DNA from 3 places in the Glaciecola punicea genome. Region 2 is predicted to be linked to each of the others. Evidence: predicted binding sites of a transcription regulator. Region 2 holds the regulator's gene; each other region holds the start of a gene.
What was found. The regulator sigma-54, encoded in region 2, starts transcription at its own class of promoters, with help from an activator protein. The targets are predictions, from matches to a motif close to GTTGGCACGNNNNTNGNNT.
Positions count from the first base shown of each region.

Region 1 (7,573 bases), on a different contig from region 2:
ATGCGCTTGCATCGCTTTTAGCAATACTAGCAAACGCTTTTCCAATGCCTAAATCTTCAAATATAAGCTGACCGCAGGCCTCTATGCCAGTTGATGTGGTTAAGCCAAGTTTTATGCCCACAAAAGTGACCGTAGCGCTTGCTACAATGCACTTTCCCAATGCAGCCCCTGTGTTTGCATCTAAGCCGCTAGGCAAATCTATACTAACCACAGGCTTATTACTGTTATTGACAAGTGTAATGGCTTGCGCGAAGTCTGATCTAACTGCGCCGCTTATCCCGGTACCTAATAAACCATCAATAATGATATCTGCTTTATCTACAAAGGCTTTTGTCAGCCCCTCTACTTTACCGCCACACGCAAGCCAATCAACCTGCGCGCGCTTCACATCACCAGCAACTTCTTTATTTGTTTGCACGGCGCACAGGCGCACATTTTTACCCGCGTTATAAGCACTAAGCGCCGCCACATAGCCATCGCCTGCGTTATTGCCGCTGCCCACGACTACCAAATAATTATCTACATTAGGAAATAGAGTAACGCAGTGCTGATACACGCAGGCACCTGCGCGCTGCATTAAGCTAAACATATCTATACCGAGTGTTTTTGCCGCGGCTTGCTCATGCATTCTTACTTGATCAGTTCGATATAATTTTTGTGTTAAGCTATGGTTAAATTTCTCTTGCAGCATAAATGAATGTCCTTAATAAATTCAACTAACGGTAGCGCGCACGCAGACGTCAATGACAGCTCTTGCCTTGACTTACTTGCACTTGCTAACAATATCAAGGCTTGGGGCAAGGCGCTAGGCTTTCAGCAAGTGGGCGTGTGTGACATTGACGTAAGCCAGCAAAAACCCATGCTTGAAGCCTATTTGGAGAAGGGTTATCACGCCAGTATGGACTACCTCGCGCGCAACGTTGACAAGCGCTTAGCGCCCGAAAAACTTCACCCTAACACCTGTCGTATTATCAGCGTGCGCATGAACTACCTTCCGCCAGAAGCTCAGTTTGCAAACAACTTACAAAATGATAAACAAGCCTACATCAGCCGATACGCGCTTGGGCGTGACTATCATAAAGTGATGCGTTCTCGTCTAAAAAAACTAGGAGAACGTATAAAGCAGCATTGTGAAGCCTTAGATTACAGACCATTTGTAGATTCTGCGCCAGTGCTAGAGCACGCTATTGCGCAAAAAGCGGGTTTAGGCTGGACGGGCAAACACACACTTACCCTGAATGAAGAGGCTGGGTCGTGGTTCTTTTTGGGCGAGCTGTTTGTGAATATTCCTTTACCTCTTGATGAAAGTGCCCAAGAAAACTGCGGCACCTGCACTGCATGTATCAGCATTTGTCCCACTCAAGCGATAGTAGCGCCTTACCAATTAGATGCAAGACGCTGTATTTCATATCTCACCATTGAACATAAAGGTGTCATCCCATTGGTATACAGAAAAGCAATGGGAAATCGTATTTATGGCTGCGATGATTGCCAACTGGTATGCCCTTGGAATAGGTATGCGGAAGTAACGCAAGAGAAAGATTTTTTCGCTAAAGAATTTCTGCAAGGCGCTAGTCTTGTTAGCCTATTTGAATTAACAAAGCTTGAGTTTTTAGAAAAAACCCAAGGTTCGCCCATTCGCCGAATAGGGTATGAAAGTTGGCAAAGAAACCTATCCATTGCCATGGGCAATGCGGGTTTTGACGAACAGATACTTTCAAGTTTGCAGCGAGCGCTGTCTTGTGCTGTGTCAGATGTATTAAAAGAACATTTCGCGTGGGCTATTGCCGAGCAAAAAACACGTAAGGCAAATCCGGAAAAGGCAGTCAGCACTAGACAACACGAGCGCCTTATCCGTATTGTGCAAAAGGGCCTGCCGCGCGACGCATAATCAATTGGCCTACCTGTACATGTAACTCTTACAAAATTCTCTGCCAATTTTTCCCACTTTTGCTTACAAAAGGCCCTTCATTGCTTTATTTAATTTTACGTGCTCCTAGCCAAAGCTCGGTATCAAGGGCGCTCACCTGTACTGTGCGTCAATTGGCATCCTTAATGCTTGGTTATTTGAACGTGGGGATAAGTAATTATTCAAACCTTTGAGCTAAAACATTTTATCTAGCTTTCAGTTTTATACACCTTATTACTTATCGCTTAGTTTTAACCACACTGGAGGAATAATGACTAATAGTAATCAAAATAACCAAGCTAATACACAATTTACAGTACCTGGAATGGACGACAGTCATGCAGACAAAGCAGTTGCTATTTTAGATAATCGCATGGTCTCACTGCTCGATTTGTCCCTTACCCTAAAACATGTTCACTGGAACGTAGTAGGGCCAAACTTTATTGGTGTTCACGAAATGTTAGACCCACAGGTTGAATCTGTTCGTGAAATGGTTGACACCATTGCCGAAAGAATTGCCACTATGGGCGGCGTGCCCGTAGGAACGCCTAAGTCAATAGTAGATCGTCGGTCATGGCAAGACTATTCTTTGGGTAAAGCCTTAGTGCTTGAGCACCTGGGTGCGCTAGACATGGTTTATAATGGCGTAAATGGCGATCACCGAAAGGCGATCGGCAAAATGGTCGGCCTTGACCCAGTATCGGAAGATATGTTGATAGAGCAATTAACCGCACTTGAACAATTTCAGTGGTTTGTAAGAGCGCATCTAGAATCTGCCGATGGCAATTTGTCAACGGCCGGTGAGAGTACTGAATCTGGCGCAGCATCGGCAGCATCATAGTTTTGAGAACTATTGTGCAAAGCTGTTAATCAAAGCGCCAGAAAATAAAAAAGCGGTCTCCAAAACCGCTTTTTTGTTGCTAACTTTTTTTTCCTAACTTAATACTGTTTCACTTTTGGTTTTTTGACTTTTGGCTGCTTGAGCCTAGTTTCAGGCAATTTTTGTTTAGAAGACAAACCCTCAACATGTAGCACTGGAATGACTTGCTGTATTAAGTTTTGTATATCACTAAGCTGCTTAAAGTCTTCGGCCGTTACAAATGAGACGGCCTGCCCGACTGAACCTGCACGACCGGTTCGACCAATTCTATGCACATAATCTTCAGGTACGTTGGGTAGATCATAATTCACTACGTTAGGAAGCTGCTGAATATCTATGCCGCGCGCAGCTATGTCAGTGGCTACTAAAATACGTAACTCACCATTTTTGAACGATGCCAGTGCTTTAGTGCGTGCACCTTGGCTTTTATTACCGTGGATCGCTGCTGCTGAAATTTCGTGACTACATAGCTGCTTAGTTAATCTGTTCGCGCCATGTTTCGTGCGCGTAAATACCAAGGCCTGTTGCCAACCATTGCTTTCAATTAAATGAATTAAAAGCTTACTTTTATTGGCTTTTTCAAGATATACAATTGAATGCTCTACGCTTGGGGCAGCTGCGTTGTTTGGCGTCACGGAAATTTCAACGGGATTATTGACCAAGCGACTGGCTAAACCACGTATATCTTCAGAGAAGGTTGCTGAAAACAATAAATTTTGGCGCTTTTGAGGCAACAGTTTCAAAATACGTTTTATGTCGTGTATGAAGCCCATGTCAAGCATACGATCAGCTTCGTCTAGCACAAGCACTGACACGTCAGAGAATTTAACTGCATTTTGTTGAAACAAATCGAGTAAACGCCCTGGTGTTGCCACCAAAATGTCACAGCCGCGGCGTAAATGTTTCATTTGCGGGTTTATTGACACGCCGCCAAAAACCACCGTTGATCGAATAGGAGTATTCACTTTGTATTCGTCAATATTCGCTGCTACTTGAGCAGCCAATTCGCGAGTAGGTGTTAATACTAAGGCTTTAATATGATTTGGCCTTGGCTCTGAATAATTTGTGGCAAAGCGCTGAATTAAAGGCAGTGTAAACGCTGCGGTTTTACCTGTACCGGTTTGCGCGGCTGCCATTACATCTTTTCCTGACAATACTGCCGGAATTGCTTGCTCTTGAATAGGTGTTGGGGTGGTATAGCCTTTGTCAGTTACAGCACTGACCAGCTCTTTACTAAGCCCTAAAGCGGAAAAACTCATGTATGTTTGCTTATGTTGTGAAATATTTAGGCGACAAAGTATAGCACAGACGGCGCCAAGCAAATATTAATGTTGACTTTATTTAGATTTAGAAATTGCGCAGTATGCTGTCATCATATTTTTCAACATCAATAGTTATCCCATATTTTGTGGCTAGACTGTCTAGCTCTGCTTGCTGTATAACTAATTCATCCATGATTATGGTGTTGTCGTCTAGCTGCCACAGTAGCTTAGAGCCTGCAAAACTATATTGAATGGCCAGCATTGCATCGGCATTACCGGCAAGGCTAGCTGGCCTTAGCTTCATCATTTTTCGATTTATTTTATTGAGCGCTTGTTTAAGGTCCCACACATAAACAACTTCTGTCATAAACGTATGTTTACGATACTTATTGAGCAGCAACCCGACACTCAACGTACAAATTATGACGCCGGTCAAGTTCCAATGAAAGTGGCTTCCGGTCTCATCAGGAAACAAAGCAATAAGCGTTTGTGAAATTGCTAAGCTCCCAATCGCCAGGGTCGCTATACAAGCAACAATTACTCGATTTAAGTGCCGACGGTAGCGCGTTTTATCTATATTTATTAATTGCATATAAGGTAGCTCTAAGGGTAAATGTAAAACAAAAAAATAAGCATATAATATTATTAACCAAGGCGGCGCGCCACTAGGGCTGGCTTTGTTTGAGGCTAATCACCAAAAACCGACCAGCCCGTTTCAGCCGCAAATAATTCAAGCGCATAAGTGCCTAATTTACTATTACCAATAGTGTCAAGACCAGGCGACCATACGGCAATGGAAGCTTTGCCAGGTGCAATAGCCAATATTCCGCCACCCACCCCACTTTTGCCTGGCAAGCCGACTCTAAAGGCAAACTCGCCAGAACCGTCGTAGTGTCCACATGTTAGCATGAGTGCATTAATACGCTTGGCGCGTTGAGATGACACAATAGGGAAACCTGTATTTGGATTTTTCCCATTATTCGCCAAAAATAGTCCAGCTTTTGCTAACTGTTCTGTGTTCATCGCAATTGAGCAATGGCTGAAATAAGTGTTTAACACATCCGGAACAGGGTTCTCAAACTGTCCAAATGAGGCCATAAAATAGGCTAATGAGATATTTCTAGCACCGCTGTGTGCTTCACAGCGCGCAACATTTTCATCAATCCCAATGCTCTTATCATCGGCTAAAAAACGCACGAAATGGAGTATTTCGGCTAACATTTTGCTAGATTTATGACCCTGCATAATTGCATCAGCTACCGCAATGGCGCCTGCATTAATGAATGGATTCCGAGGCTTACCATGTTCATGTTCAAGCTGCACTATGGAATTAAATGGGTCTCCCGAAGGTTCTCGACCTACGCGAGACCAAAGCGTTTCACCTAACTTGTCTAGGGCTAAAGTGAGCGTGAATACTTTTGAAATGCTTTGGATAGAAAACAAGGTTTTAAAGCATCCCGCATTAAAAATCTCACCGTTAGGCAAAGCCACACTTATTGCAAATTGATTTGCATCTATTTTCGCAAGCTCAGGAATATAGCTAGCGACATTGCCTTTATCCTGCAGTTGCATCATGTTCGAGGCTATTTCATCTATGATTATTTGCAAAATTATCCTATTTTATTATGGATGCTGTACGCTAACATTATAACTGAATTTAGGTTGTTTTGTGGATGTGATAAGGTAAGCTTTGCTTGCTAGTCTCCGCTAATATCAGCAAATTTGGCCTTAGTTAGGAAAGCTAAATCTTGTGAACTTAGCTCTATCTCCAAGCCCCTTTTTCCGGCACTGATAAAAATGGTAGGAAACGCAACACTAGACTTGTCAATTATAGTCCTTAGGGACTTCTTTTGCCCTAAAGGGCTAACGCCACCGATCACATACCCTGAAGAACGACTTACTTGTTCTTTGTCAGCCAATGCTACTTTTTTCCAAGCGAGTGCTTTTGCCATTTTCTTCATACTCAATTTGTGAGACACAGGCACTACCGCTACCGCCATTTGACCTTGGCTTCCTGCAATAACAAGCGTTTTATACACTTTCTCATAGGCAATACCTAGCTTTTTCGCAGCTTCTTCTCCATATGCACCTGCTTGCGTGTCGTGCGAATAACGATGAAGTTGAAATACTACTTTTTGCTCTATTAGGATATCAATCGCAGGGGTCATATCGTTGCTCGCTTGTACCTTTATGCATACATACATTGTGTCAATAGAGCCCACATTATGCTGCGCTAGTAAAAGTAAGTAAGTGTTGTAGCTCATTAAGTTAACTGATGGTACTCAACGTAATGTAGCACATAGAATCTGGTATTAAGAGCGGTTAAGGAAGAAAACGTTTTTTCGTAGGAACCAGTTGCACCTGTGATTAATACGTGCTTATTATCAAACAAGTATATGCTCCAAATATAGGGGGAAACAATCTCCTACCGACTTGTAGCTATATAAAAGCAATTTAAACGCTAAGTTCGCACTTATTCTCAGTAAAGTTTAGAAATGATACTAGCTTTTTAGAAAGGAAGAGTTTTTTTAGAGTAAGCAGCTGGGGAATTTTTTAGGAAAATATGAATGTTATTTGCTTTAGGAAAGCATTTTTGAAATGTGGTAGCTGGAGGTAAAACCTCCCGCTACCCAAATATGCATTATTACTTAGATAGCAACAACTTTATTTGCACATGGACCTTTTTGTCCTTGGCCAACTTCGAACTCTACCGCTTGGCCGTCGTTCAATGTAGCGTAACCGCCACCAGCTTGAATTTCTGAATGGTGAACAAACAAATCTTTGCTACCGTCTTCAGGAGTAATAAAGCCAAAACCTTTATCTGCATTGAACCACTTAACTGTACCTTTACTCATAACACTCTCTTTATATTTGGTGAAAAATATAATTCTGATTTGCTATCACCATCACATAATCAGAACTTTAATCTTGCTCACCCACAATAGCGGTAGAGCTTTGAATTGTTACGTCTCACTATAATACGAATTAACGTTAATTACCGCTATTTTTTCTTATATTGACGACTTTTTTCGCTATTCCTAGCAATTCAGATGAAATATCATCTGCTCCGCCTTTAATAAGCTTGCTTACATCGCCGGACGAAAATAAAGTACCACGCTCAGATTTAATATCTAAGCCCCTAACGTAATCTTTTGTTTTACCTGTACTACGAGTATCGATATACTTAAAGATGATTTGTTCGTTAACGCTTTGCGGTTCTTTATTCAAGGTTTTTATTGTATCACTCAAAGATGCTATTTCCAACTCTAAGGTTTCAATTAACTCGCTTATATTTGCATAAGGTTTCATAATTGTCATTTCACTCTTACATGGTTGCTAGCTTTGCAAAAGACACACACGTAAAAAACAAGCATTACGATTAACCATTCGCTCATGCATATAATATACAGTTAACGTAAAAAAGTAAATAGTTCCTAGCTCAAAACGATTATCATGAGTCACCTCAAGTTCTTTTGCGGCGGGTTCTTTATCGGAAATTGTGCCCATTACTTTATGCAAAAC
Region 1 is NZ_LZXY01000004.1:327,354-334,926, reverse strand. It holds gene BAE46_RS07480 (bifunctional ADP-dependent NAD(P)H-hydrate dehydratase/NAD(P)H-hydrate epimerase) at 1-691, opposite strand, end outside; gene queG (tRNA epoxyqueuosine(34) reductase QueG) at 698-1,891, shown strand; gene dps (DNA starvation/stationary phase protection protein Dps) at 2,181-2,750, shown strand; gene BAE46_RS07465 (DEAD/DEAH box helicase) at 2,849-4,048, opposite strand; gene BAE46_RS07460 (DUF3087 domain-containing protein) at 4,137-4,643, opposite strand; gene BAE46_RS07455 (glutaminase) at 4,739-5,659, opposite strand; gene ybaK (Cys-tRNA(Pro) deacylase) at 5,749-6,219, opposite strand; gene BAE46_RS07445 (cold-shock protein) at 6,700-6,906, opposite strand; gene BAE46_RS07440 (hypothetical protein) at 7,043-7,360, opposite strand.
Region 1: the regulator sigma-54 is predicted to act here: its motif matches at 2,043-2,061, upstream of dps (DNA starvation/stationary phase protection protein Dps).

Region 2 (7,573 bases):
GATTGGCCTAACTATTGTAGCAATGGGTTCTTCTGCGCCTGAAATTATGGTCGCTGCAACCGCGTCTTTCGCAGGCAACACCAATACTGCAGTGGGCAATTCAATCGGCTCAAATATTACCAACATCGCGTTGGTGCTTGGCATAACGGCACTTATCAAGCCACTAGTAGTGTCGTCTACCACACTAAAACGCGAGTTGCCCATCATGCTTGTGATCACTTTAATTGGTGTTTATTTTCTTGCCGACAATGAATTGTCTAGGATTGAAGGTATTGTGTTAATTACGCTTTTTGTATTAGTCATTGCAGGGATGGCAGTTCTTTCTTTTACTGTAGAAAAAAACGACCCATTAGTGGCCGAAGCAGGAACCGATGTACCGAGTGACGTAGCCATGAGCACCGCTATATTTTGGGTAGCGGTAGGGCTAATCTTACTGCCTACAAGCGCTCACTTTTTAGTCGATTCAGCGGTGGTTATTGCTAAACACTTCGGCATAAGCGATTTAGTAATAGGACTCACTATCATCGCTATAGGAACAAGTTTACCCGAACTTGCTGCATGCGTAGCAAGCGTACTAAAAGGCGAAGACGACCTTGCTCTGGGGAACATTATTGGCTCCAACATTTTCAACTTACTGGCCGTGCTCGCCATGCCTGGGCTAATCGCACCGGGGGTAATAGATGAAAGTGTTGCTAACCGAGATTCGCTGGTAATGCTAGGCTTGTCTATTCTTTTATTCGTTTTTTGCTTTAATTTGCGCGGCTCTCGGCGAATAAACCGCTTTGAAGCTGCCACTTTTCTTGTGATTTTTATCGGCTATCAATACATTCTTTTTGCATGAAATATTTATGTGAATAGAGGTATATCATTTAACACTACAACTGCATAGTGGCTAATATATGACTTACTTACAATCTGCGCACCGTACGTTTAACAATCAAATTGAGGCGCTTTCGCATTTGAAAGAAAGCCTCGATGAAAATTTCACCCTTGCCTGCGATATTTTAATGCAGTGCAAAGGTAAAGTGGTGGTGTCGGGCATGGGAAAATCTGGGCATATTGGCAACAAAATGGCGGCCACTTTTGCAAGCACTGGCACCCCGTCTTTTTTTATGCATCCAGGTGAGGCTAACCACGGCGACTTTGGTATGCTGGGCAAAGATGATGTAGTGATTGCAATATCAAATTCGGGCGAAACCCATGAACTAGTGGGACTACTACCTTCTATCAAACGCATTCAAGTACCTATAATTGCTATTACCAATAATGGCGACAGCAGTTTAGCCAAGTTTGCCGACGTAGTGCTAGCCCTTGGCGTACAAACAGAAGCTTGCTCCTTAGGCTTGGCGCCCACGACTAGCACTACCTCTACCTTGGTGCTAGGTGATGCATTAGCGATTTCCTTGCTGGAGGCAAAAGGCTTTACCGCACAAGATTTCGCCTTTTCTCATCCAGGCGGTGCTTTAGGCAAGCGTTTATTACTTACCGTTGCCGATGTTATGGTAAACGGTTACGCCGTGCCCACCACACCAGTAACTGCCACTGTCAAGCAGGCTTTATTAGACATTTCATCCAAAGGTTTAGGCGTGACTGCAATTGTCGATGAAAACAACATCTTGGTAGGAATATTCAGCGACGGTGATTTACGCAGGGCTTTAGATAAGCGCATCGACATTCATGAAACATCGGTAAGCAAGGTAATGACTATTGGCGGTGTCAGTACATCAGCCAGTTCACTGGCGGTAGATGCGGTGAACTTAATGCAAAATAATCGCATTAACGCCTTGTTTGTGTTGAACGATGAAAAGCAGCCCACCGGCGCACTTAGTATGTACATGCTGTTAAAAGCAGGAGTTGTCTGATGCCCAATATACACCCCGATATAAACTCCGATGTGAAGTCCAATACACAAACCTTATATCAAACCGTATCAAATGATTTCTTTGAGCAATGCAAACAAGTGAAGTTGGTCGTGTTTGATGTAGACGGTGTCTTTAGTGACGGTCAAATTTACCTAGGTAACAACAATGAAGAATTTAAAGCTTTCAACACTAAAGACGGTTACGGTGTAAAAGCACTGGCAAAATGTGGCATTAGCGTGGGCATTATTACCGGCAGAAAATCGGCCATTGTTGAGCAACGAATGCGCTCCTTGAATGTCCATTACTTACTGCAAGGGCGTGAAGATAAGTACGCAGCATTGACTGAACTTATGCAGTTAAGCGACTATCAAAGCCATCAAGTTGCCAGCGTAGGCGATGACATGCCTGATTTAGGCATGTTTACTTTAAGTGCGATTAAAATAGCTGTGCAAGACGCGCACCCTTTAGTGAAAAAACAAGCCAATCACATCACCACACTCGGTGGCGGCAAAGGTGCAGTGCGTGAAGTCTGTGACCTTTTTTTACAAGCAAACAACCTACTTAGCACCATACATGGTGCTAGTATATGAATCGTATCAGCTGGAGCATAGCACTAGTTTTTACCATAGTACTGGTGCTGTATGTACCCATTTTATTCGAAGAAGAAGAGCAGCTAACAACAGATGATAGTAATCTTGAGCTTATTCCTAACTACCAAGCTGTAAACTTAAATAGTAAATCATTTGATAAGGAAGGAAGACTAAGCCATCAGGTTGCCGCTACAAAAATGGACCACTACGAGGCACTCGGTTTCGCGGTGTTCCAAAACCCTGTCTATACACTATATTTAGACGACGGACAGCCATGGCAGGTAACAGCAGGCGAAGGCACGATTTACAGCAACAACAGAATTCAATTAGAGAATAATGTCAAGATTGTGAATTTACGATCTCAAGAGTATATTAAGGAAATAAGAACTGAATATATTGAAATTAATATAGTAGACAAAACCTTGAGCTCAGATCAAAAAGTTACTATAAGCGGCCTTAATTTTGAGCTTAAAAGCATAGGTATCTTTGGCAATTTAACGACACAACAATATGAGTTTAAAGAACATGTACAAACCGAATTTAATCCAGTGCGCTAAACAAATTTTGGCATTTGCATTGTTAGGTATGCTTCTAAGCTTTGGTTTTTCGGCGAATGGTACGCAAACACCAGACCTAGACCAACTGCCCGATGCAGCCGAAATAGCGACGTTGGGCAGTGAAGGCAGCAATATTGAGAACGATTTTTTATTACCGGTAACGGCAAGTTCAAGAGAGCAATCTTTGGACGGTAAAAAGATGACTTCTATTTTTAAGGACAGCGTTGTTATTAAGCAAGGTAGCCTCGAAATTTTAGCGGATCAAGTCATCGCCGATGCGACCGCAGGAAAAGGAAAAGAAATTATTACTGCAAGGGGTAAACCAGCTAGTTACCAACAAAAACTAGAGGATGGTTCGATTGTGATTGCCAGTGCAAATGAAATTCAATACAACGTTGAGTTTCAAACTATTTTATTAAAAGGTAATGCATCAATCAAACAAAAAGATGTTCAGGTTAACGGCGACTCCATTGCATTTGACATGGCTAAACAACAGATTATGGCGTCGACCGACGCTAACAGCGATGCTACCGTCACTACCGTGTTAAGCCCAGGCGCATTTTCTTCTGATGAAAAAGCGGATGAAGCAGAAAAAAAACGCGAGGATCAACCGTGAGAAGTACCCTATACGCCAAAAATTTAGCCAAGTCGTATAAATCCCGACAAGTAGTCCGCGACGTCAGTATCGAGGTTTCTACCGGCCAAATAGTAGGTTTATTAGGACCTAATGGCGCAGGCAAAACGACCACTTTCTATATGATAGTAGGTCTGGTTCCCTTAGACAAAGGCGGCATTTTTATAGATCAAGTTGACTTAAGTTTTCAGCCCATGCACGAGCGAGCTAGACAAGGCATTGGATATTTGCCCCAAGAAGCCTCAATATTTCGAAAACTCACCGTTTATGAGAATCTGATGGCAATACTGCAAACGCGTAAGGATATATCGAACGATCAGCGCGAACAAATAGCCGACGAACTACTTGACGATTTTAACATTAACCATATACGCAATAGCCTTGGAATGAGCCTGTCAGGGGGCGAAAGGCGGCGCGTCGAAATAGCTCGCGCCCTATCTGCAAACCCAAAGTTCATTTTGCTTGATGAGCCCTTTGCTGGTGTTGATCCAATATCGGTTAATGATATTAAAAAAATTATTTACCAGCTTAAAGAACGTGGTATCGGTGTATTAATCACCGACCACAACGTAAAAGACACCTTAGACGTATGTGAGAAAGCCTATATTGTAAGTCACGGCGAGTTAATAGCGGCGGGCACTTCGCAAGAAGTACTTGCTAATCAGACAGTAAAAGATGTTTATTTAGGCGAGCAATTCTCCTTGTAAAGGCCCCGTAAAACGCTACTATGCAGGCAGGGCGTTGTTAATAATAATTGCAGTTACCTAAAAATATTAGTGGAAACCGCGTTTCTTATATCGGAGATATTAAAGTCGTCTATGCACATACATCGCATTAAATTAGTGGAAGGACGTTAATGAAACCTTCGTTACAGCTTAAGTTTAGTCAGCAGCTCACAATGACGCCTCAACTACAGCAAGCGATTAAACTACTGCAGTTGTCAACGCTTGACCTACAACAAGAAATCCAAGAAGCACTTGAATCAAACCCCTTGCTCGAAATGGCTGAGCATGACCAAGACAACGCCTCACTTGACGACAACCAAACGCTTGACTCTCGCACCGACAAAGAACAAGCGTCGATTAGTGCTGAGGCGACTAACAACAACGATACCGGCATGGCAAACGGCGATACTGACGTACCCGACACCATGGACACTCACGATGCGCTTGAAAATAGAAATCTTCCAGATGACCTACCGCTTGATCACTCGTGGGAGGAATATTTAGGGTCTACCTCAGCACCATCGCGCATGACCGGGTCAAATCCTGACGACGACTATGTTTTTCAAGGCGAAACCACCGAATCAATCCAAGGCCATTTAATGTGGCAGGTAGAGCTTACCCACTTCAGTGACAACGACATATCTATCGCCATTGCAATTATCGACTCAATTGATGAGTCGGGTTACTTGACCGTTAGCAGTGATGAAATATTAGACAGCTTAGACAACGAAGATATAGATTTAGACGAAGTTGAGTGTGTGCTCAAACGCATTCAGATGTTTGACCCTGTTGGCTCAGGTTCACGTTCAGTTAAAGAGTGCTTGCTAGTGCAACTGCTACAATTTAGTGATGACACCCCGTGGTTAAATCAAGCGCGCAATATAATTGAAGAGCACTCCGATTTACTGGCAAGCAAAGATTATCGAACCTTAATGCGTAAGACACGCCTTAAAGAGGACCAACTGCGTGAGGTAATGCGCTTATTAAAAACACTGAACCCACGCCCTGGCAGTTGCATATCAACGGTTGAACCAGAGTACATTGTACCCGACGTAAACGTGTACAAAAAGAAAGGTGTGTGGACTGTTGAACTAAATAACGAGGCCTTGCCCGCGCTTACTGTGAATGAAACTTACGCAAAGCTATCGAAATCGACGAAAAATCCGAACGATTCGCAATATATAAAGTCTCATTTACAAGAAGCAAAATGGTTTATTAAAAGCTTAGAGAGCCGCAATGAAACCTTGCTAAAAGTCTCTCATTGTATTGTTGCTAAGCAGCGAGAGTTTTTCGAGCAAGGTCCAGAGAAGATGCAGCCCATGGTACTAAATGATGTTGCTGAAATGGTAGACATGCATGAATCAACGATTTCGCGCGTGACCACGCAGAAATATATGCATACGCCTCGTGGTATTTTTGAACTGAAATATTTTTTCTCGTCGCACGTATCCACAGATTCTGGTGAGAATTGCTCTTCTACCGCCATCCGTGCTTTTATTAAAAAGTTGGTTGCCGTGGAGCCTGCTCATAAACCCTTAAGTGATAGTAAGATTGCGCAGATGCTCGCCGATCAAGGCATTAATGTTGCTAGGCGGACAATTGCAAAATACCGAGAATCGTTACACATTCCGCCTTCGAATCAACGTAAGAGCCTTGTCTAAGGCTAAACATTAGAGGATTAAAATTATGCAAATAAACCTGACCGGTCATCACGTCGAAATAACAGAATCGCTACGTAACTATGTCAACACAAAGTTTGAAAAATTAGAGCGCCACTTCGACCACATCAGCAACGTGCACGTTATCCTTAACATTGAAAAACTCAAACAAAAAGCAGAAGCAACTTTGCATTTACAAGGAGGTGAAGTTTTTGCAAACTCACAGCATACAGATATGTATGCTGCAATAGACGGTCTTATTGATAAGCTTGACCGACAGGTTATAAAACATAAAGAAAAACTCAAACGTCACTAAGCCACTCATGATAATTAACGACATAATTTCACTGGACCGCACTCAATGCGCGGTTCAGTGCAACAGTAAAAAACGGATTTTCGAAATAATTTCCGAAATGGCCGTTGCGCAATCTCCTGAATTAGACCAAATTGAAGTATTAGCTAGCTTGCTAGCCCGCGAAAAAATGGGCAGCACCGGCATAGGTCACGGCATTGCCATACCACATGGTAAAATTAAGGGCTTAAACAATATGATTGCGGTCATCATAACCACTAATCAGCCAATCGATTTTGATGCTATTGACAGTAAACCCGTTGATATTTTCTTTACAATACTTGTGCCCGAAGAGCAAACTGATAAGCACCTGCAAGCTTTATCAGGCATTGCCAAAAAACTCAGTAATAAAGACACCGTAAAAACAATCAGGAAAGCGACCACCAAAAACGAATTAGTAGCCGCGCTTATATAAGTGCTTAAACGCAATTCCTAAAGGGCAACATATGAAACTTCTCATTATTAGTGGGCGTTCAGGTTCAGGCAAGTCCATTGCACTTCGCTCATTAGAAGACCTTGGCTATTATTGTGTCGATAATATTCCAGTGTCGCTGCTGCCTACCTTGACCCATACAATTGTAGAGCAGCACGAATTAGTAGCGGTTAGCATAGACGTACGTAATATGCCAAAATCTGAAAACGAAATTAACGAATTGCTAGAATATTTACCCGAATTTTGGGAAATCACGATAATCTTCCTGGATGCCAGCGACGATGTCCTATTAAAACGCTATAGCGAAACGCGTCGCCTGCACCCTCTTTTCAAGCGCAGTAACTCACTTGTAGATGCCATAGACGAAGAACGCGCAATACTAGTGCCCGTGGCCGAAAGAGCCGATCTGCATATAAATACTGACAAACTTACGGTGCACGATTTAGCCGAACTTATTCGTGAAAGGGTACTGGGTAAAAAAAGCTCTGATCTGGTGATTGTATTTGAATCTTTTGGCTTTAAATATGGCATCCCTAAAGACGCAGATTATGTGTTTGATGTGCGGTTTTTACCCAACCCCCACTGGGATCCTGATTTACGCCCAATGAATGGCTTAGATGGTCCCGTTGAGTTATTCTTATCGGGTCAGCCTTTGGTGATGAAAGTTATTTGGCAAGTTCAGAATCTCATCACAACTTGGCTGCCGCATTTGGAGCGTAACAACCGCTCCTACGTCACAATAGCCATTGGCTGCACTGGCGG
Region 2 is NZ_LZXY01000009.1:49,939-57,511, reverse strand. It holds gene BAE46_RS11095 (calcium/sodium antiporter) at 1-841, shown strand, start outside; gene BAE46_RS11090 (KpsF/GutQ family sugar-phosphate isomerase) at 900-1,862, shown strand; gene kdsC (3-deoxy-manno-octulosonate-8-phosphatase KdsC) at 1,862-2,452, shown strand; gene lptC (LPS export ABC transporter periplasmic protein LptC) at 2,449-3,009, shown strand; gene lptA (lipopolysaccharide transport periplasmic protein LptA) at 2,963-3,625, shown strand; gene lptB (LPS export ABC transporter ATP-binding protein) at 3,622-4,350, shown strand; gene BAE46_RS11065 (RNA polymerase factor sigma-54) at 4,500-6,029, shown strand; gene hpf (ribosome hibernation promoting factor) at 6,055-6,342, shown strand; gene ptsN (PTS IIA-like nitrogen regulatory protein PtsN) at 6,350-6,793, shown strand; gene rapZ (RNase adapter RapZ) at 6,825-7,573, shown strand, end outside.

Region 3 (7,573 bases), on a different contig from region 2:
GTGTTGCTGGCCCCATAATACCGTCGGCGCCGCCCACATCATAGCCTAATTCATTAAGCTTGTTTTGAAGCTTAACAATATCACTTATCTTGAAACTGGGTAAATCAGGCAGTGTGGCATGCAAACCTGCGCCGCCCGCGATTTGATTGGCTAACTGGCCCACTGCAATGGCGTAAAACTCGCTGTTGTTCCAACGCATAATGGTGCGAAAATTAGCGTAGGTTAAAAATGCAGGCCCTTGATGACCCGCAGGCACCCGTAAGCGTGACTCTATGTCACTGTTGGGCAGTGAACTACCGTCGCCCTTCACAATACCCAGCGCTTTCCATTGAGTAATGGTTTTCACTTCGTTATTAGCTAACTGAAAGTCGAACCCTTGTGGAAGTTTCACCTCACGTCCCCAACGAAGTCCTGGTTGCCAGCCTAACTGCCACAAGAAATTCGCACCTGATGCTAAGGCATCTTTTTCACTTTCCCATAAGTCTATTTTACCGTCGCCGTCGCCGTCTATTGCATAATTCGTGTAGGTGGTAGGCATAAATTGGGTATGTCCCATGGCACCGGCCCAAGAACCTTGCATCTCTTCACGCTTTAAGTCTTGAGAGTCCATCAGCTTTAAGGCTAAAAACAGCTCGTTGGAAAAAAAGCGAGAGCGGCGTTCGTCACAGGCCAAGGTGGCCAAGGAATCAAGCGTTGACATTGTGCCTTTAAAGCCGCCATAGTTAGTTTCAAGGCCCCAAAATGAAATCAAATAATGACCTGGTATACCGTACTGATCAGTTAATGTTCTTAAGAACTCGCGATGCTCTGCGTATTTTTCACGGCCCTTAGTAATGCGCCACTCGTTTACACGCTTTGAAAAGTAGTCAGGGAAGGTGGATACAAACTCAGGCTGGCTGCGATCTAATTCAATCACCCGTGGAATAAAAGTGAAGCCGTCAAACTCAGCATTTACTCTAGACTGACTGACGCCTGCATTTAGGGCTTCCACTTTTTTGCCTTCAAGGCACTGACCAAAATTGGCCTTGTTTTGAGCTACAAGCGACGCTACGTCTTGGGTTTGAAGGGCGAGTGTGGTAAAAGACACACTGCATAGAACAGCGATAGCGCTCAATAGATTTATGGGTTTCGAAAAACTACATTTGTTTAATAAGGCGTGCAACGATAATGGAGCGCGAGATTTATGCGTCTGCTTCATCGCAGCTTGATCCACGAGTGTAACGCAAGGTAATGTATTCAAGTTAGTTTTCAAAAAGCGCATCCTTGGATAAGGTATTGGTAACAAAGGCTTGGTATACTCTACCGAGAATTACTTCCTTAAACAATCAAATAAAGGTGAATAAGACGATCAAGCTCTTATAACATGCAGCCATAACGAAGAGCTTAATTACCTTATCTTCATGGCGTATCAGTTCATGCGGGTACAGCTTAAAGTATAGCGCAGAAAGCGGTTCTCAATCATGTTGCATACAATGAATAACATCCGGGAACTTTACCGTAATATAACATCCTAAGAATGGCAAATATTGGTAACAAAATGCGAAAAAAAGGTAAACAAGTGAACAAAAAGCGGATAAATTTCACGCCGTTTCAATGGTTAAAACGTCATTTTGGTAAACTAATACTGCTATCTGCTGCAGTTGTAGTGGCCTATCTTGTTTATTTAGACGCGCAAATTAAACCAAGATTTGAAGGCAATAAGTGGCAAGTACCGGCGCAAATATATGCACGCCCGCTTACCATGGATGTTAAACAAGAAATTACCATGCAAGAAGTCGTGGATGAGCTTTCCTTTCTAGGATATCGTAAAAAGTCCACCATTAGTGAGTTAGGCGAATACTCACAAAGCAGCAATAGCCTCGTTATTTATCGCCGTGAATTTAATTATCCCGATACTTTATACCCTGCCCAGAGAATGCAAATAAGCTGGGAAGGCCCCCGTATTTCTCGGATTGAAATACTTGATAACGGCAATTTTTTATCGCGCACGAGTTTAGAGCCTTGGCTGGTATCACGCTTGGTTAGCGGCCTAGACGAAGACCGCATGTTAATGGCTGACGCCGACATCCCTTACCTATTAAAAGCAGGCCTGGTGGTGGTTGAAGATAGAAACTTTTACACGCATCATGGCGTCGCGCCTCTTTCTATTTTACGCGCTCTTATGGCTAACATAAGCGCCGGCAGAACGGTGCAAGGCGGCAGTACTCTTACCCAGCAGCTGGTGAAAAACCTGTTTTTAACCCGCGAACAGTCTTATCTCAGAAAACTTAAAGAGGCCGCCATGGCCTTGGTTATTGACGCACGCTATAGCAAAAATGAAATTCTAAACGCCTATATAAACGAAGTGTTCTTAGGCCAAAATGGCGCCGTAGCGGTGCATGGATTTGGCTTGGGCAGCCACTATTTTTTCAACAAGCCCTTGAACGAGCTGGCGATTGAAGAAATTGCCACGCTGGTAGGTTTGGTTAAAGGTCCGTCGTATTTTGATCCTAAACGGCATATTGAACGCACAACCAAGCGCAGAGACTTAGTGCTGCGGCTTTTACTGGAAGCGAGTGAAATTACGCCCCAAGAATATGAAACGGCGGTGAGTCGACCCTTAGTAACAAATGACAGCCCTAGTCTTGCTTCGGGTAAGCACCCTGCTTTTATGGATAAAGTGCGCGCAGAGCTTAGCGAAGTGGTACAAACTAAAGAATCGAGAATGTCGGGGGTAAAAGTCTTTACCACGCTGGATATAAACGCCCAAAGACGGGCAGAAAATGCGGTCACACAAGTAGTCTCAGCTAAGTCAAAAACCTACAAGCAGCCGAATTTAGAAGCGGCACTGGTCATGTCAGACATTAAAACAGGCGGGATTAGAGCAATAGTAGGCGGCAAAAATACCGCCTTTGCAGGATTTAACCGAGCACTGCGAGCGCAGCGGGCTATTGGCTCCCTGATTAAACCGGTAACTTTTTTAAGCGCGCTTGAAGATCCCAGTCAGTTTACCTTAGCCACGCTGCTAGATGACAAGCCAATCACCTTTGACGATGCCGATGGCAAAAAATGGGCGCCGCAAAATGCCGATAAAGAATTTAGAGGACAAGTATTATTAGTCGATGCGCTGATAAAATCATACAACGTGCCTAGCGTAAACTTGGCCGCAGCAATAGGCTTTGATGAAGTAGTTCGAAGCCTTAACAGGCTAGGTGCTAATACCCAAACAAGAGCGCTTCCGTCGGTTGCATTAGGCGCGGTGGAGCTTTCGCCACTGCAGGTGAATCAGGTGTATCAAACTATCTCAAACAACGGTGTATTCAAGCCTTTGTACTCGTTGTATGCGGTTACCACACATAAAGACCAGCTTTTATGGAAACGTACCAATCGTGAGCAAATACGGGCTAACGAAGACGCGACTTATTTAGTCAACTACGCGTTGCATAAAGTGACTACCCACGGCACTGCTAGACGCATAAAAGCTGAGTTTCCTAACATTAATATGGCAGGAAAAACCGGCACCACCGATGACTACCGTGACAGCTGGTTTTCAGGTTTCGACCGAAATCTAGTGACCACTGTATGGCTTGGTAATGACAACAACACGCCTATTAATATGTCGGGTGCAACGGGTGCTTTACCTATATTTATAGCCCTGCAAAAGCAGCAGTCGCCAAAAACCTTGGTAAGACGGTTTCCGCGTAGCTTAACGATCGCCCATTTCAATCAAGTTACGGGCGAGCAAACACTGCCAGGCTGCCCTGACGTGATTAGTGTGCCAGCGATTAAGTCTGCCTTGGGCGAGCCAAGCGGCTGCCTTAGTCAACCCAAACCTGTTATTCAACCCACCGAGGGTAAAAAGTCGTGGTGGGAGCGTTTATTTGGTCCTTAGCATAGGCGCACCATAAATGTTCAAGATAGGGCACTTGCACCATTGCAGTGCTCTTATTTATTTATAACCATCCCTTTCTCAATGTAAGCTTATGAAAAATAAGATTATTAATTTCTGGCATTCCTTTTGTATTGTTTTGTGTTAACACATCACATTAACGTGTAATCACGCAGGAGCAACACATGAAATTAGTCACTGCCATCATAAAACCCTTCAAGCTAGACGATGTTCGAGAAGTCATCTCTGACATCGGTATAGATGGCTTAACGGTTACTGAGGTAAAAGGTTTTGGCCGCCAAAAAGGCCACACCGAGCTTTATCGAGGCGCTGAATATCAAGTCGATTTCTTACCCAAAGTAAAACTTGAAATAGCGGTGCAAGACGATCAGGTAGAGCGCTTAATAGAAGCTATTGTTGGCGCAGCAAAAACCGGCAAAATCGGTGACGGCAAAGTATTCGTGTACGACTTGTTACAAGCCGTGCGTATTCGAACCGGCGAAGTTGACGACGAAGCCTTATAAGTAAATTTTTTGGGGAACACCACAATGGAAATTACATTTGAATTAGGGTATGCGCTAGATACCTTTTACTTTTTAATATGCGGCGCATTAGTCATGTGGATGGCCGCAGGGTTTACGATGTTAGAAGCGGGCCTAGTGCGTGCAAAAAACACCACCGAAATTTTAACTAAAAACGTGGCTTTGTATGCAGTCGCTTCTATCATGTATATGATTTGTGGCTACAGCATAATGTATGGCGGCGATGATTTTAGCCTCTTTTTAAGCGGCATTACGGCAGACGGAGCAACCGGTGTTGAGGAACCAGCAGGCTATGCACCTTCGGCCGATTTCTTCTTTCAAGTTGTGTTTGTTGCCACCGCCATGTCGATAGTGTCAGGTGCGGTGGCTGAACGCATGAAACTATGGGCATTTTTAGCGTTTACGGTGGTGCTAACAGGCTTCATTTATCCAATGGAAGGCAGTTGGACGTGGGGCGGTGAGAAGGTACTTGGTTTGTTCTCCTTAGCAGAATTGGGTTTTAGCGATTTTGCTGGCTCAGGGATTGTGCATATGGCAGGCGCATCAGCAGCACTTGCTGGGGTATTAGTGTTAGGCGCACGAGCGGGTAAGTACTCAAAAGACGGCAAAGCAAATGCAATTCCCGGGGCAAATTTGCCGCTTGCAACCTTAGGCACATTCATACTATGGGTAGGTTGGTTTGGCTTTAACGGCGGCTCGGTCCTGGCGACCTCTTCGGTTGAAAATGCTAATTCAGTCGCTGTAGTATTTATGAATACTAATATGGCCGCAGCCGGTGGTTTGGTGTCTGCCCTATTATTAGCTCGCCTCATGTTTGGTAAAGCAGATTTAACCATGGCCTTAAACGGTGCATTAGCCGGACTAGTTGCCATAACTGCTGAACCATCTACACCCACTCCTTTACAGGCCACATTGTTTGGGGCACTGGGCGGAATATTAGTGGTGTTAAGCATTCTTGCGTTAGACAAAGTAAAAATAGATGACCCGGTGGGCGCAATTTCTGTTCATGGCACAGTAGGCTTCTTAGGACTAATGCTGGTGCCTATCACCAATGAAGGCGCTAAATTTACGGGTCAGCTTGCAGGGGCCTTTACTATCTTTATTTGGGTATTCGTGACCAGTCTCTTAGTGTGGTTAGCACTCAAAGCGATTATGGGCATAAGAGTATCTGAAGAAGAAGAATACGAAGGCGTGGATATAAGTGAATGTGGCTTAGAGGCATACCCTGAGTTTAAATAAGCCTTTATATAAAGCGCTTGAAAAGAAGTGAGTTTGAAGAAAGGTGCGGTAATACAACAATCAATAATGATAATAATATAGAATAAACTGCCGTATGTTATTGAAAAGCCAGCATTAGCTGGCTTTTTTTTCTTCATAAATATGTGTAGCTACCACGTTCCTGTGTTTTGCATTGACGACCAAGGCTCAGCTGGATCTAGGGAGTCACCTTTTTGCAGCAGCTCAATTGAAATGTTGTCAGGTGATTTTACAAAGGCCATGTGGCCATCGCGAGGCGGTCGGTTAATGGTCACGCCGCTGCTTTGTAGTTTGTCACATAAGCCGTAAAGATCATCTACCCTAAAGGCTAAATGACCAAATGCACGTCCCGTTGTGTAATCTTCTTGCGGATCCCAGTTATAAGTAAGTTCTAGCAAAGGTGCGCTGCGTTTTTTGGCGAGCGCTTCATCTTCGGGCGCGGCTAAAAATACTAAGGAAAACCGACCTTTTTCGCTGTCATACTGACTTGTTTTTACTAAACCCAGTAAATCGCAGTAAAAATGCAGTGAATCTTCTAAATTGGTCACTCTTATCATGGTGTGCAAATATTGCATAACGTAAACCTTTTTCCTATTTTTAAACTGTGTAAAGACATATATGAATTGTGAAAAATAGTGCTGCTGCTCGCTACTGTAATTGACTAACCTTTCATTTTATAAGCGTAACGCCGCTTACTTGCGTAACTGAATTAGCACCTGCGCGTTCAATTATTTTGACTAAGGATGTTTGAATAGTTTCATTTTCTCTGGCGTCACCTTGGCTGGCAAATCGCTCCTCTTGCGCCTGGCTTTCTTCTTCTAAAGTAAATTGGACAACAACTTCAGTAGCAACGTTAGCGGTGTTGCCAAAATACTCAATGGCAATGAGCGGGAAGCCTCTAAAGCCTTTATTAACTTGCTTGGCTATTCTCTTTTTTGCTTTGTCTATGTGCATAGAGCCTCCTTGTTTATAGTGATAGTTTACCATAGCATATGCGTATATTTTGTTGACGCCTTTAAATTTCAAACAAACATAGCCAAATAGGCAATAAAACGGTATTTTTGTATATTCTTCTATGTTCTTCTCTATTATAAGTATAACTCAAAAATTAGAGGTAAGTTTGCTATGACATTACGTATTTTTTCTATCCTTACGGTACTGAGTATTGGCCTTGCCGGCACCGCCTTTTCTTATGATCGCATAACTGGTGCTCCTTTTGCGAGTCGCTCAGAGATTATTGCGCAAAACGGCATGGCAGCGACCAGCCAACCCTTAGCCACTCAAGTTGCGCTTGATATTTTAAAAAGCGGTGGCAATGCTATAGATGCAGCTATTGCAGCAAATGCTATGTTAGGCTTAGTGGAGCCAACGGGCAGTGGTATTGGCGGAGACTTATTTGCTATTATATGGGACGCTAAAACTAAAAAACTTTATGGCTTGAATGCATCAGGTCGTTCTCCGCAGTCTTTAACCTTAGAGTACTTCACGCAAAACAACATCACTGAAATTCCAAAATTTGGTCCACTGCCGGTATCAGTGCCCGGCGCGGTAGACGGCTGGTTTATGCTAAGTGAACGCTTTGGCACTTTACCCATGAAAACGTTGCTTGCGCCTTCTATAAACTATGCTCGCAACGGTTTTCCTGTTTCTGAACTTATCGCTTATTACTTTGAAAGTAACCAAAAGCGCATTGGTCAATATCCAGGCTTTACTGACACGTTCACCATTGATGGTACAACACCCGTAAAAGGCCAAGTGTTTAAAAACCCAGCGCTGGCGAACACCTATGAAAAAATAGCCACCGGTGGCCGTGATGTGTTTTATAAAGGCGATATTGCTCGCACCATTGGTGCCTTTATGCAAGACCAAGGCGGGTTTTTAAGCTATCAAGACATGGCTGCCCACT
Region 3 is NZ_LZXY01000002.1:263,612-271,184, reverse strand. It holds gene BAE46_RS03475 (lytic murein transglycosylase) at 1-1,198, opposite strand, end outside; gene mrcB (penicillin-binding protein 1B) at 1,517-3,871, shown strand; gene glnK (P-II family nitrogen regulator) at 4,054-4,392, shown strand; gene BAE46_RS03460 (ammonium transporter) at 4,417-5,649, shown strand; gene BAE46_RS03455 (VOC family protein) at 5,799-6,242, opposite strand; gene BAE46_RS03450 (hypothetical protein) at 6,337-6,621, opposite strand; gene ggt (gamma-glutamyltransferase) at 6,793-7,573, shown strand, end outside.
Region 3: the regulator sigma-54 is predicted to act here: its motif matches at 3,985-4,003, upstream of glnK (P-II family nitrogen regulator).